3 regions of the Klebsiella quasivariicola genome follow, and region 2 is predicted to be linked to each of the others. Evidence: predicted binding sites of a transcription regulator. Region 2 holds the regulator's gene; each other region holds the start of a gene.

Region 1 (4,520 bases), 2.2 Mb from region 2:
TCTTTATGATAACAGATACAGGGACTTACTATGCTTTGGTCATTTATTGCTGTCTGTTTCTCCGCATGGCTTTATGTCGATGCATCCTATCGTGGGCCGGCATGGCGACGCTGGGTATTTAAACCTGTCACCCTGATTCTGTTGCTGTTACTGGCCTGGCAGGCGCCGATGTTCAATGCCATCAGCTATCTGGTACTGGCCGGCCTGTGCGCCTCGCTGCTCGGCGATGCCCTGACCCTGCTGCCGCGCCAGCGGGTGATGTACGCCGTAGGCGCTTTCTTCCTGTCGCATCTGCTGTATACCATCTGGTTCGCCAGCCAGCTGACGCTATCCTTCTTCTGGCCGCTGCCGCTGGTGCTGCTGGTGTTCGGCGCCCTGCTGATGGCGGTGATCTGGAGCCGACTGGAAGAGATGAAAATGCCGGTGCTGACCTTTATCGGGATGACGCTGGTGATGGTCTGGCTGGCCGGTGAGCTGTGGTTTGCCCGTCCCACTAACACTGCGCTGTCTGGTTTCGCCGGCGCCGCCCTGCTGCTATTGAGCAATGCTGTGTGGCTGGTAAGCCATTATCGTCGCCGCTTCCGCGCCGATAACGCCATCGCCGCGGCATTCTACTTTGCCGGCCACTTCCTGATCGTGCGCGCGCTGTACCTGTAATTTAGTCCTTGACTCTGGAGTCGACTCCAGAGTGTATCCTACGGCTAATGAGAAAATTATCATTTCCCGGAGGGTGCCATGTCGACTCCAGACGCGCAGGATAAAAAAGTCCCACAATTCTCGTCATTCACCATGCGGCCCGCGACCGCCCCGGCGGAGGGCTGCTGCACAGACCACGCCTGCGCGACAGAAACGCCACCTGCCGGCGAAACGCTCAGCGACGCTCGCTACAGCTGGCAGGTAGAGGGCATGGACTGCGCCGCCTGCGCCCGCAAGGTGGAAACCGCGGTTCGTCAGATACCCGGGGTCAGTCAGGTTCAGGTGCTGTTCGCCACAGAAAAACTGCTGGTTAATGCGGAAGGCGATATCCGCGTTCAGGTTGAGAACGCGGTACGCCAGGCGGGCTATACGCTGCGCGATGCCAATGCTCCCGCGCCAGAAAAAACGCAGGGGTCGCTGCTGCGCGACAATCTGTCGTTGCTGACGCTGGTTATCATGATGGCCCTGAGCTGGGGGCTGGAGCAGTTCAACCACCCCGCCGGCCAGTTAGCCTTTATTGTCACCACCCTGGTCGGCCTGTGGCCGGTTGCCCGCCAGGCGCTGCGCCTGATAAAGAGCGGGAGCTGGTTCGCTATTGAGACGCTGATGAGCGTCGCCGCCATCGGAGCGCTGTTTATCGGCGCCACCGCGGAAGCGGCGATGGTGCTGCTGCTGTTCCTGATTGGCGAGCGTCTCGAAGGCTGGGCCGCCAGCCGCGCACGGCAGGGGGTGAGCGCGCTGATGGCGCTTAAGCCCGACACCGCCATTCGCCTGCGCGACGGCGTGCGGGAAACCGTCGCCCAGCGCGACCTGCGTCCCGGAGATGTGATTGAAGTGGCCGCTGGCGGGCGTCTGCCGGCGGATGGCCAGCTGCTGTCGCCGTTTGCCAGCTTTGATGAAAGCGCCCTGACCGGCGAGTCGGTGCCGGTGGAGCGTCAGGCCGGGGAACGGGTCGCGGCGGGCGCCACCAGCGTCGATCGCCTGGTGCAGCTGACCGTGATATCCGAACCGGGCGACAGCGCCATCGACCGCATCCTGAAGCTGATTGAAGAGGCAGAGGAGCGTCGGGCGCCGATCGAGCGCTTCATCGACCGCTTCAGCCGGATCTACACCCCGGCCATTATGGTCGTCGCCTTGCTGGTCGCTATTGTCCCACCGCTGTTCTTCGCCAGCGCCTGGCTGCCGTGGATTTATAAAGGGCTGACGCTGCTGCTGATCGGCTGTCCGTGCGCGCTGGTCATCTCCACGCCGGCGGCCATCACCTCCGGCCTGGCGGTCGCCGCCCGACGCGGAGCGCTGATCAAAGGCGGTGCAGCGCTGGAACAGCTGGGCCAGGTGCGGCAGGTGGCGTTCGATAAAACCGGCACCCTGACCGTCGGCCAGCCGCAGGTGACTTCGGTGATCGCCACGGCTGAGGTTGACGACAACGCCCTGCTGGCGCTGGCGGCAGCGGTGGAGCAAGGCTCCAGCCACCCGCTGGCGCAGGCCGTCGTCCGTGAAGCACAGCGGCGTCAGCTGAGTATTCCGCTTGCCAGCGGCCAGCGGGCGCTGGCCGGCTCCGGTATCGAAGCTGAGGTCAACGGCAGCCGCATCTTAATCTGCGCAGCCAGCAAAGCCGCCCCGGCAGAGCATGAGGCGCAGATCCAGCAGCTGGAGAGCGCCGGGCAAACGGTAGTGCTGGTGATGCGCGGCGAGACGCTGCTCGGCATTCTGGCGCTGCGCGACACCCTGCGCGACGACGCACGTCAGGCGGTGGATGCCTTACACCAGCTGGGGGTGCAGGGGGTGATCCTCACCGGAGATAACCCGCGCGCCGCGGCGGCCATCGCCAGCGAACTGGGGCTGGAATTCCGCGCCGGTCTGCTGCCGGCAGACAAGGTCAACGCGGTGGTGGCGCTGAATGCCAACGCACCGCTGGCGATGGTCGGGGACGGCATCAACGACGCTCCGGCGATGAAAGCAGCCACCATCGGCATCGCCATGGGCAGCGGCACCGACGTGGCACTGGAAACCGCCGACGCCGCGCTGACCCATAATCGTCTGATCGGCCTGGCGCAGATGATTTCCCTGGCGCGCGCCACCCATGCCAATATTCGCCAGAACATCGCGATTGCCTTAGGGCTGAAGGGGATTTTCCTCGTCACCACCCTGCTCGGCCTGACCGGACTGTGGCTGGCGGTGCTGGCGGATACCGGCGCCACCGTGCTGGTAACGGCTAACGCGCTGCGGTTATTGCGTAAGAAGTTGTAGCATAGATACCGGCTTCCCTGCTCGCGCTACGCTTAGCAGGGCTACGGTTCCAGACCGTCGGGTAGCCCGGATAAGGCGCTACGCGCCGCCATCCGGGAGAGGCTCAGTGGCTTTTGCGGATCAGGTAGCGGTACGGCAGGGCTTCGGTTTCCTGGGCCACCAGCTCATGCTCCATAAAGCGGCAGAATCCCGGGATATCGCGGGTGGTGGCCGGATCGTCAGCAATAATCAGCAGCGTCTCGCCGACCGGCATCGTCCGCACGGTTTTACGCACCATCATGACCGGCTCTGGGCAGCGGAGCCCCAGGGCATCCAGGGTGTGGTCAGGAGTGGAGAAAAGTTCGCTCATTTTAGTCTCACGTCAACAAAACGGCCCTAGTTTACCCCCAGTTCGCCAGTACGCAAGCCAGGTTAACGTTTGCGCGAAAAACAACCATTGCATTACGCCGGTAACGCAGTATCATGCAGCCGTTTTTTATTGGGTTCCCTCACCCCAACGTTCCGCTGCCGATTGCTCCTTAACCTGAAGCATGACGGGCATAAAAAGGTCACAATATGAATCCGTTTACTACCGTACAGCGCAAAAAAGCGCTCGTCTGGCTTTCGCTATTTCATCTGCTGGTGATCACCTCCAGCAACTATCTGGTTCAGCTGCCGATCTCCATTTTTGGTTTCCATACCACCTGGGGCGCGTTTAGTTTTCCGTTTATCTTCCTCGCCACCGATCTGACGGTACGCATTTTTGGCGCACCGCTGGCGCGACGCATCATTTTCGCGGTGATGGTCCCGGCGCTGGTCATTTCCTACGGTGTCTCCGCCCTGTTTTACATGGGCGAGTGGCAGGGCTTTGCCGCGCTGGGCACTTTTAATCTCTTCGTCGCGCGTATCGCCATCGCCAGCTTTATGGCCTATGCGCTGGGGCAGATCCTCGACGTCCACGTCTTTAACCGCCTGCGGCAGAGCCGCCACTGGTGGCTGGCCCCCACCGCCTCAACGCTGTTCGGCAACATTAGCGATACCGTCGCATTCTTCTTTATCGCTTTCTGGCGCAGTCCGGACCCATTTATGGCCGCCCACTGGGGGGAAATCGCCCTCGTCGACTACAGCTTTAAAGTGCTTATCAGCATCATTTTCTTCCTGCCGATGTATGGCGTGTTGTTAAATATGCTGTTGAAAAGACTGGCGGATAAATCTGATTTGTCGGCATTGCAGCCGAGTTAAAGGTACTCGCGGGCTGATGTGTTAAGATAGCCGGATGAGCCATTAGTGGCCGTTTATCGAAAGGAAGATGTCAATGCGCAATTTGGTTAAATATGTCGGTATTGGCCTGCTGGTGATGGGGCTTGCCGCCTGCGATAACAGCGATTCAAAAGCGCCAACCGTTGGCGCAGCAGCGGAGAGCAATGCCAGCGGCCAGGCAATCAGCCTGCTGGATGGCAAGCTGAGCTTCACCCTGCCCGCGGGCATGGCCGACCAGAGCGGCAAACTGGGTACCCAGGCGAACAACATGCACGTCTACTCTGACGCTACCGGCCAGAAAGCGGTCATCGTCATCGTCGGCGACAGCACCAATG
Region 2 (4,520 bases):
CCCTGGCGCCGCACATTTCCGCAGAAACCCTGGAATACCACTACGGTAAACACCACCAGGCATATGTCACTAACCTCAACAACCTGATCAAAGGCACCGCGTTCGAAGACAAATCCCTCGAAGAGATCGTGCGCACTTCTGAAGGCGGCGTATTCAACAACGCAGCGCAGGTATGGAACCATACTTTCTACTGGAACTGCCTGGCGCCAAACGCCGGCGGTGAACCGGAAGGCGAATTAGCGGCAGCGATTGCAAAATCCTTCGGCAGCTTTGCTGATTTTAAAGCGAAATTTACCGATGCCGCAGCGAAAAACTTTGGCGCCGGCTGGACCTGGCTGGTCAAAAATGCTGACGGCAGCCTGGCTATCGTCTCCACCAGCAACGCCGGTACGCCGCTGACCACTGATGCGAAACCGCTGCTGACCGTTGACGTCTGGGAACACGCTTACTACATCGATTACCGCAATGCCCGTCCAAGCTATCTGGACCATTTCTGGGCGCTGGTTAACTGGAAGTTTGTTGCGGCCAACCTGGCGGCATAAACGACAAACCGCAGCAGGGTCTCCCCGGCTGCGGTTCTTTTTTAGCCCTTCCCCATCCAATGATTACTGGCTGGCGAAAGCCTCTTCCGGCTGCGCTCGTCCGCTAAACCAGACCAGCAGCAGCGCCAGACCGGCGATAATCGCCCCCATCACCGGCACAAACGCATAGCCCAGTCCGCCAGAGATCACCGCCCCACCGGCGGCAGCGCCCAGCGCGTTGCCGAGGTTAAACGCGCCGATATTCACCGAAGAAGAGAGTCCCGGCGCTTCATGTGCCACGCGCATGACGCGCATCTGCAGCGGTGGCACTACCGCAAAGGTGGCAGCGCCCCAGACAATCATGCTGATGGCCGCCCCGACCTGAGATTGCGCCAGCAGCGGGATTGCCAGCATGATCGCCATCAGCAGCAGCAGAAATCCTTTCAGGGTGCCGGAGACCGACCGGTCGGCGAATTTACCGCCCAGATAGTTACCCAGCGAAAAGCCGACGCCAATCAGCACCAGCATCGCGGTAATGAACAGCGATGAAGCGTGGGTCAGCGTATTGAGCACTGGCGAAATGTAGGTATACAGCGTAAACATCGCACCCGCGCCCAGGACGGTAGTCAGCAAGGCAGAGAGCACCTGAGGGCGCAACAGGACGGCCAGCTCTTTTTTGACTTCAGGGCGTTCACCCGCACTGCCCTTCGGCAGGGAGAACCACAAGCTGACCATTGCCAGCAGGCCTAACCCCGCGGTGGCGAGGAAAGACATTCTCCAGCCAATGGTTTCGCCAAGCCAGGTGGCCGCCGGTACACCGCCAATGTTGGCGATAGTGAGTCCCATAAACATGGTGGCTACCGCGCTGGCCTGCTTATGTTTCGGTACAACGCTGGCCGCCACCACCGACCCCAGGCCAAAGAACGCGCCGTGGTTGAGGCTGGTAATAATGCGCGACAGCAACAGCGTGGTGTAATCCGGCGCGATGGATGACAACAGGTTGCCGACGGTGAAGATCCCCATCAGAAAAATCAGCGCATTGCGCCGTGCGCGATGTGACAACAGCAGGGTCATCAGCGGTGCGCCGACCATGACGCCGATGGCATACGCACTGATCAGCATTCCCGCCACCGGTATCGAGACGTCCACACCTTTCGCAATCACCGGCAGCAATCCCATCGGGGAGAACTCGGTGGTGCCGATGCCAAAGGCGCCGATCGCCAGCGCGAGTAAAGGAAAGTTGATTTTCATTCAATGACTCCATCAGGCCGTCAGAGAGGACGGCGTAACATCAGAAGTCAAAAGCATGACATCAATCACAAAAAAACAAAAGTGAACGAAATGACAAAAGATTTTTGCAGAATTGATAATAATAGCGGTGGAGAGGGAGGAGGCGCGCTCCTCCCGCAGCGGAAACTTAGTGCAGTATGGCGGTCAGGCTGAAAGCGACAATCACGCCGAGAGCAATAATCGTGGTGATCAGCGAAAACTTTAAATTGGTATCCATCATTTTTCCCTCTAGTTATCCCCACACCAAAAGTGAGCTTGCTCATTTTTGCACAAAAAATCGCAAAAATCTTCCGGGATTTAGGGCGATGCACATTTTTGCTCTTCCACTTTGCCCCAAGATCGGACAAAATCCCACGCTAATTTAAAAGCGTATCGGCCATTGACCCCTTCCTGTCGTTCTGTGTCGTTTTCCCGACGTGATGCAATGTTGAAAATTGTATTCAGGGTGTGTGTAGGCAAACGTTTACGTATCGATGATCAGGCGATCAGGTCAAGGCATGGAGTGAGATGTAATGGCAACTATTAAAGATGTAGCGAAGCGCGCAAACGTTTCCACTACAACTGTATCACATGTAATTAACAAAACCCGTTTCGTTGCCGAAGAGACGCGTAATGCGGTGTGGGCGGCGATCAAAGAGCTGCACTACTCGCCGAGCGCCGTGGCCCGCAGCCTGAAAGTCAATCATACAAAATCGATTGGCCTGCTGGCGACCAGTAGCGAAGCCGCCTATTTCGCTGAAATTATTGAGTCCGTGGAAAAGAGCTGCTTCCAGAAGGGCTATACCCTGATCCTGGGTAACGCTTGGAACGATCCGGAAAAACAGCGCGCCTATCTGTCGATGATGGCGCAAAAGCGCGTCGACGGTCTGCTGGTGATGTGTTCTGAGTATCCGGATTCGGTTCTGAGCATGCTGGAAGAATACCGCCATATTCCGATGGTGGTGATGGACTGGGGCGAAGCGAAAGCTGATTTTACCGATGCGGTGATCGATAACGCCTTCCAGGGCGGTTATATTGCCGGACGCTATCTGATTGAGCGTGGTCATCGCGAAATCGGCGTGATCCCGGGGCCGCTGGAGCGCAATACCGGCGCAGGACGCCTGGCCGGTTTTATGCAGGCAATGAAAGAAGCGCATATCAACGTGCCGGAAAACTGGATTGTGCAGGGCGACTTCGAACCTGAGTCCGGCTACCGGGCAATGCAGCAGATCCTGAACCAGCAGCATCGCCCAACGGCGGTATTCTGCGGTGGCGATATCATGGCGATGGGCGCTATCTGCGCCGCAGACGAAATGGGGCTGCGCGTGCCGCAGGACATTTCGCTGATCGGTTATGATAATGTGCGCAACGCCCGCTATTTCAGCCCGGCGTTGACTACCATTCATCAGCCAAAAGATTCGCTGGGCGAAGCCGCGTTTAACATGCTGTTGGATCGTATCGTCAACAAGCGTGAAGAGTCACAGTCTATCGAAGTTCATCCCCGACTGGTCGAACGCCGCTCGGTGGCGGATGGCCCGTTTGTCGATTATCGCCGCTAAGGCCTCTGCGGGCGCGGATCATTCCGGCGCCCGCAGCCACTCCCGGTTTAGCGTATCGCTGTCTCCCAGATAGTCCAGCATCCAGTTCAGCGCCGGTGAAGCGTCACTCTGCTGCCACGTCAGGCAGCAGGCGGCATCCGGGAACGGATTTTCCAGCGCCAGTGCGGTCCATTCACCGCGATCTATCCATGGACGGGCAAAATGGCTCGGCACCATACCGACGCAAAGTCCAGCCGACAGACAGGTAGCAGACGACTCCCAGTCGGGAACGACCACCCTCTTCTGATTATCCAGTAACCATGTCGTTCGTTTGGGCAGTGAACGTGAGGTATCCTCTCGCACCAGCGACGGCCAGTTGCGCAGAACATCGTCGCTCAGAGGGCCATCCATCTTCGCCAGCGGATGATCGCTTGACACCACGCAGTCCCAGCTCAGCATTCCCATATCGCGGAACGCATAGCGGCCGCCGACCGGGATAGATCGCGTTGCGCCGATCGCCAGCTCTACACGGCCATCGGCCAGGGCATCCCACACGCCGTTGAATACCTCCTGAAAGACGATCAGTTCGACGTCGGGAAAATGGCGATAGAAATCGACGATCATCTGGCGCATGCGCGCCGGTTTCACAATATCGTCCACCGCGATCGACAACTGTCCGCGCCAGCCGTTGGCGATTTGCTGACACTGCTGGCGGGTGATCTGCATTTTTTTGATAACAGAGCGCCCTTCCTGTAAGAACCAGACTCCAGCCGGGGTCAGCGCCACGTCACGATGACGCCGCTCAAACAAGGGAACCGCCAGCCATTCTTCAAGCTGACGCACGGTATAGCTGACCGCGGAAGGGACCCGGTGCAGCTCCTGCGCGGCAGCGCTGAAACTGCCATTACGGGCAACGGCATCAACCACTTCCAGAGAGTATTCAGACCACATATTCTGCCTGCAAATTTTTTGAATGCATGTGACAAATATTAGCGTTTCACAAGCCACAATGCACTGCCTACACTCTGCGCCATCGTACCTGCCGTCAAAAATGAGAACGTTATGTCACAACCTGGGAAAGGATTTTTAGTCTGGCTGGCTGGCCTGAGCGTGCTGGGCTTTCTGGCCACCGATATGTACCTGCCGGCGTTTGCCGCCATGCAGCAGGATCTCAATACCTCCCCCGCCTCAA
Region 3 (4,520 bases), 1.1 Mb from region 2:
GACTTTGGTCAGAACCTGATTGCCCGCAACAGCGGCGTGATCCGGGTGGGAGATGAAGTGGAAATCCTCGCCCGCGGCCCGGCAAAAGCCTACGGCGCCGGGGAAAGCGACGATACCCCTGCCCCTGACACGCAGCAGCAGGCCACGGTAGCCATTGACTGGCAGGGCCATCAGTTTACCGGCAATAATCAGCAGGTGTTGCTGGAACAGCTGGAGCAACAGGGCATTCGCGTACCCTACTCCTGTCGGGCGGGGATCTGCGGCAGCTGCCGCATTCGTCTGGAAGAAGGCGAAGTCAGTGCGTTAAAGAAAAATGCGGTCGCCGAAGATGGCACTATTCTCGCCTGCAGCTGTGTGCCTAAGACGGCACTGCGCCTGGCGCCTTAAACCGCCTGTCCCAGGCTGTAGCTCACCGCGCTCTGCGCCGGCTGCAGCCTGTCGTTCATGATCTTAATGACATCGCCTAACTGCATCACGCGACCGGCAAGGGTAAGTCCTGGCTGAGCCAGCAGACAAAGCGCGGCGTTATCTCCCGGCTCCACCACCAGCAAATTTACCTGCTCCCCGGTATCGCTCAACCAGACGCAGGCCGCGTCGCCGCCGCTCGGCTGCCAGTGGTGAGGATGGGCGACGAAGTGCCAGCTTTTCGGCATCTGCGGTTTGAGAAAACGGATCGCGGTTAACGCGTTGAGGACTAATTCCGCCCGCTGCTCTTTCGACAGTTCGAAATCGCGGCATTTTTCTTCAAAAGAGAAATAGAGCGCGGCGTCATCGACGCAAAATCCCGATGGGGCAAAAGCGTCCGGGGTCAGCATGCGCCGGGCGAAGCGCGAACGAAATAACATGCCATTGGCCAAATCGAGCATCATACGATCGTGCTCTTCATCGTAATACCAACGCCAGTTATCGTCAGGTTTAATTCGCATTTTTCCCCCAGTGCCCTTCGATGCGCCTCCGCAAAGTTGTTGCGACTTGCCGCAGAATATTTTTCTAAAATTAAGAAAAGTCTAAAATGTTTAAATAAGCAACAGTGAGGGAATATAAAACAACCAGGGCCGGAAATAAAGCCCTGGGTGGGATTCAGAGGAGGAAAAGATTAGATGTGGGTAACAATTTCTTTAATCAGCGGCGGGCCTTTAAAAATAAATCCGGAATAGATCTGCACCAGCGATGCCCCGGCGGCCATCTTCTCCCGCGCGGCAATCACCGAATCAATACCGCCCACGCCGATGATCGGTAAACGACCATTCAGCTCAGCGGAGAGCATACGGATAATTTCGGTGCTCTTTAATTGTAATGGACGACCACTAAGCCCGCCGGTCTCATCACAATGTTTCATTCCCTGAACCAGAGAACGATCGAGGGTGGTATTGGTTGCAATCACGCCATCAATATTATGGCGTACGAGGCTATCGGCAACCTGGATCAATTCCTCAGGCAAAAGATCCGGCGCGATCTTCACGGCAACCGGAACATATTTTTGATGCTTTTGCTGCAACTCAAGCTGCTTATTTTTAATACCAGAAAGTAAATCATCGAGCGCTTCACCGTATTGCAGTGTGCGCAGCCCCGGGGTATTCGGTGAGGAGATATTAATGGCGATATACCCGGCGTACGGATAGACTTTTTCCATACAAATCAGGTAATCATCTTTCCCATGCTCCACCGGCGTATCTTTATTTTTGCCGATATTGATGCCCAGTACGCCGTCAAAATGCGCCTTTTTAACGTTCTCAACGAGGTTATCAACGCCATGGTTATTAAAGCCCATGCGGTTGATCAATCCCTCGGCATCCACCAGACGGAAGATCCTCGGCTTATCGTTGCCCGGCTGTGGACGTGGCGTCACGGTGCCGATCTCAATCGAACCAAACCCCATCGCGCCCAGCGCGTCAATACATTCCCCATTTTTATCCAGCCCGGCCGCCAGACCCAGAGGATTTTTAAAGGTTAGCCCCATGCAGGTGACAGGCCTGGACGGTACCTTCTGGCGAACCAGGCATTCCAGCGGCGTCCCGGTGACACGGCGTAATTGTTGAAAGGTAACTTCATGAGCGCGCTCAGGATCGAGCTGGAAAAGGGCTTTACGAACGAAGGGGTAGTACATGAACTCTCCTGGATTCCCGGTGTGCAAACCGGGGGCGTATTATGTGCGATCTATGGCGGAAAGGGAATTGACCTGCGACAAAAAATCACCCATCAGCGCAAACGATTACCTGGCCAGCCGCCGTTATGCGCTTTTCGGCTATCTAACGGCGGATAAATCATTTAGGGAAATAATGGCGCTCTGTCACACTCACTGTAAATGTTATCAATTATAGATAAATGCAAACATTTAGTTATAAGGAGAGAAAGATGCGCGTCATTACGCTTGCGGGCAGCCCGCGTTACCCTTCCCGTTCCAGCGCCCTGCTGGAATACGCCAGAGAGACGCTCACCGCCGCCGATATCGAAGTCTGCCACTGGCATCTGCAGAACTTTGCCCCGGAAGACCTCCTGTACGCTCGCTTTGACAACCCGGCGCTACAAACGCTCAATGAGCAACTGGCGGGAGCTGACGGTCTGATTATCGCCACGCCAGTTTATAAAGCCTCGTTTTCCGGCGCGCTGAAGACCCTGCTCGATCTGCTGCCTGAGCGCGCGCTGGAGGGTAAAATCGTGCTACCGCTGGCCACCGGCGGCACCATCGCCCACATGCTGGCGGTGGACTACGCGCTGAAACCCGTTCTCAATGCCCTGAAGGCGCAGGAGATCCTCCATGGCGTCTTCGCCGATGACAGCCAGGTGACCGATTACCAGCACAAGCCGCAATTTACCCCAAACCTGCAGCGACGCCTTGATGAAGCCCTGGAGACGTTCTGGCAGGCGCTGCATCGCCCCAGCAGCCGCGCACCGTCATTAACGTCTCTGCGCGGGGTGGAGCATGCTTAATCCTCTCCGCGCCCTGACTCTGGGGGGGCTGCTGCTCTTTTCGGCGCTGGGTCACGCCGCGCCGGCGGCGCCTGATGCCCTGCGCATTGGTTATCAGAAAGGCAGCGTCAGCATGGTGCTGGCGAAAAGCCATCAACTGCTGGAGCAGCGTTACCCGAAGACCCATATCTCCTGGATTGAATTCCCTGCCGGTCCGCAGATGCTGGAGGCGCTGAATGTCGGCAGCATCGATATCGGCAGCACTGGCGATATCCCGCCTATCTTTGCCCAGGCGGCAGGCGCCGATCTGGTCTATATCGGCGCGGAGCCGCCTAAGCCCAAAGCCGAAGTGATTCTGGTAGCGCAAGGCAGTCCCATCCATAACGTCGCTGAATTAAAAGGGAAAAAGGTCGCTTTTCAGAAAGGCTCCAGCTCCCACAATCTCTTGCTGCGCGCCCTGCAGCTCGCGGGCCTGAAATTTAGTGATATTCAGCCAGTCTACCTTGCTCCTGCCGATGCGCGCGCCGCCTTCCAGCAGGGTAACGTCGACGCCTGGGCTATCTGGGATCCGTACTACTCCGCCGCGCTGCTGCAGGGCGGCGCCCGGGTGCTGACCGACGGAACCGATCTGAAACAGACAGGATCGTTCTATCTCGCCTCCCGGCCCTACGCTGAACGTAATGGCGCTTTTATTGAAGGCGTACTCGACACCTTTACCCAGGCCGATGCCCTGACCCATAGCCAGCGCGCGCAAAGCATTACGCTACTGGCGAAGACGATGGGCTTACCGGAGGCGGTGATCGCCAGCTATCTGGACCATCGTCCCCCCACCTCAGTGACCCCGGTGAGCGCCGAAACCGCTGCTCGCCAGCAGCAGACGGCTGACCTGTTCTATGAGAACAAGCTGGTGCCTAAAAAAGTTGATATCCGGGCCCGTATCTGGCAGCCCGCCGCCGCACAAGGAGCGAAATCATGAGTCTGAATATGTTCTGGTTTTTACCGACCCATGGTGATGGTCGTTATCTGGGCACTGAAGAGGGTGCCCGTCCGGTCGATTACGGCTATCTGCAGCAAATCGCCCAGACGGCGGATCGACTGGGCTTCACCGGCGTGCTGATCCCGACCGGACGCTCTTGTGAAGATGCCTGGCTGGTTGCGGCCTCGATGATCCCGGTGACGCAGCGGCTGAAATTTCTTGTCGCCCTCAGGCCTAGCGTGGTGTCGCCGACGGTAGCCGCCCGCCAGGCGGCGACCCTGGACCGACTGTCGAACGGCCGGGCGCTGTTCAATCTGGTGACCGGTAGCGATCCGGCCGAACTGGCCGGCGACGGTGTCTTCCTCGACCACACCGAGCGCTATGAGGCCTCGGCTGAATTTACCCACATCTGGCGCAAGCTGATGGAAGGGGAAACCGTCACCTATAACGGCAAGCACCAGCGCGTTCGCGATGCAAAGCTGCTGTTTCCGCCGCTCCAGCAGCCGCGTCCACCGCTCTATTTTGGCGGATCGTCTGAGGTGGCGCAGGATCTGGCCGCTGAGCAGGTCGATCTCTATCTCACCTGGGGTGAACCGCCGGCTCAGGTAGCAGAGAAAATCGCTCAGGTGCGGGA

Evidence for each region. Region 2 encodes PurR, which represses purine synthesis genes. Its sites were predicted from a motif close to CANGCAAACGTTTGCNTG; they were not measured.
Region 1: the regulator PurR is predicted to act here: its motif matches at 3,354-3,371, upstream of tusA (sulfurtransferase TusA).
Region 3: the regulator PurR is predicted to act here: its motif matches at 2,202-2,219, upstream of pyrD (quinone-dependent dihydroorotate dehydrogenase).

The regions. Positions count from the first base shown of each region.
Region 1 covers NZ_CP022823.1:299,862-304,381, reverse strand. Annotated here, with positions in the region: gene B8P98_RS01455 (lysoplasmalogenase) at 31-657, shown strand; gene zntA (Zn(II)/Cd(II)/Pb(II) translocating P-type ATPase ZntA) at 736-2,946, shown strand; gene tusA (sulfurtransferase TusA) at 3,050-3,295, opposite strand; gene B8P98_RS01440 (7-cyano-7-deazaguanine/7-aminomethyl-7-deazaguanine transporter) at 3,502-4,167, shown strand; gene B8P98_RS01435 (DcrB family lipoprotein) at 4,241-4,520, shown strand, end outside.
Region 2 covers NZ_CP022823.1:2,507,371-2,511,890, reverse strand. Annotated here, with positions in the region: gene sodB (superoxide dismutase [Fe]) at 1-542, shown strand, start outside; gene B8P98_RS12520 (MFS transporter) at 606-1,772, opposite strand; gene cydH (cytochrome bd-I oxidase subunit CydH) at 1,939-2,031, opposite strand; gene purR (HTH-type transcriptional repressor PurR) at 2,324-3,349, shown strand; gene punR (DNA-binding transcriptional activator PunR) at 3,368-4,279, opposite strand; gene punC (purine nucleoside transporter PunC) at 4,391-4,520, shown strand, end outside.
Region 3 covers NZ_CP022823.1:3,654,512-3,659,031, forward strand. Annotated here, with positions in the region: gene B8P98_RS18415 (YcbX family protein) at 1-387, shown strand, start outside; gene zapC (cell division protein ZapC) at 384-926, opposite strand; gene pyrD (quinone-dependent dihydroorotate dehydrogenase) at 1,097-2,107, opposite strand; gene ssuE (NADPH-dependent FMN reductase) at 2,356-2,931, shown strand; gene B8P98_RS18435 (sulfonate ABC transporter substrate-binding protein) at 2,924-3,886, shown strand; gene ssuD (FMNH2-dependent alkanesulfonate monooxygenase) at 3,883-4,520, shown strand, end outside.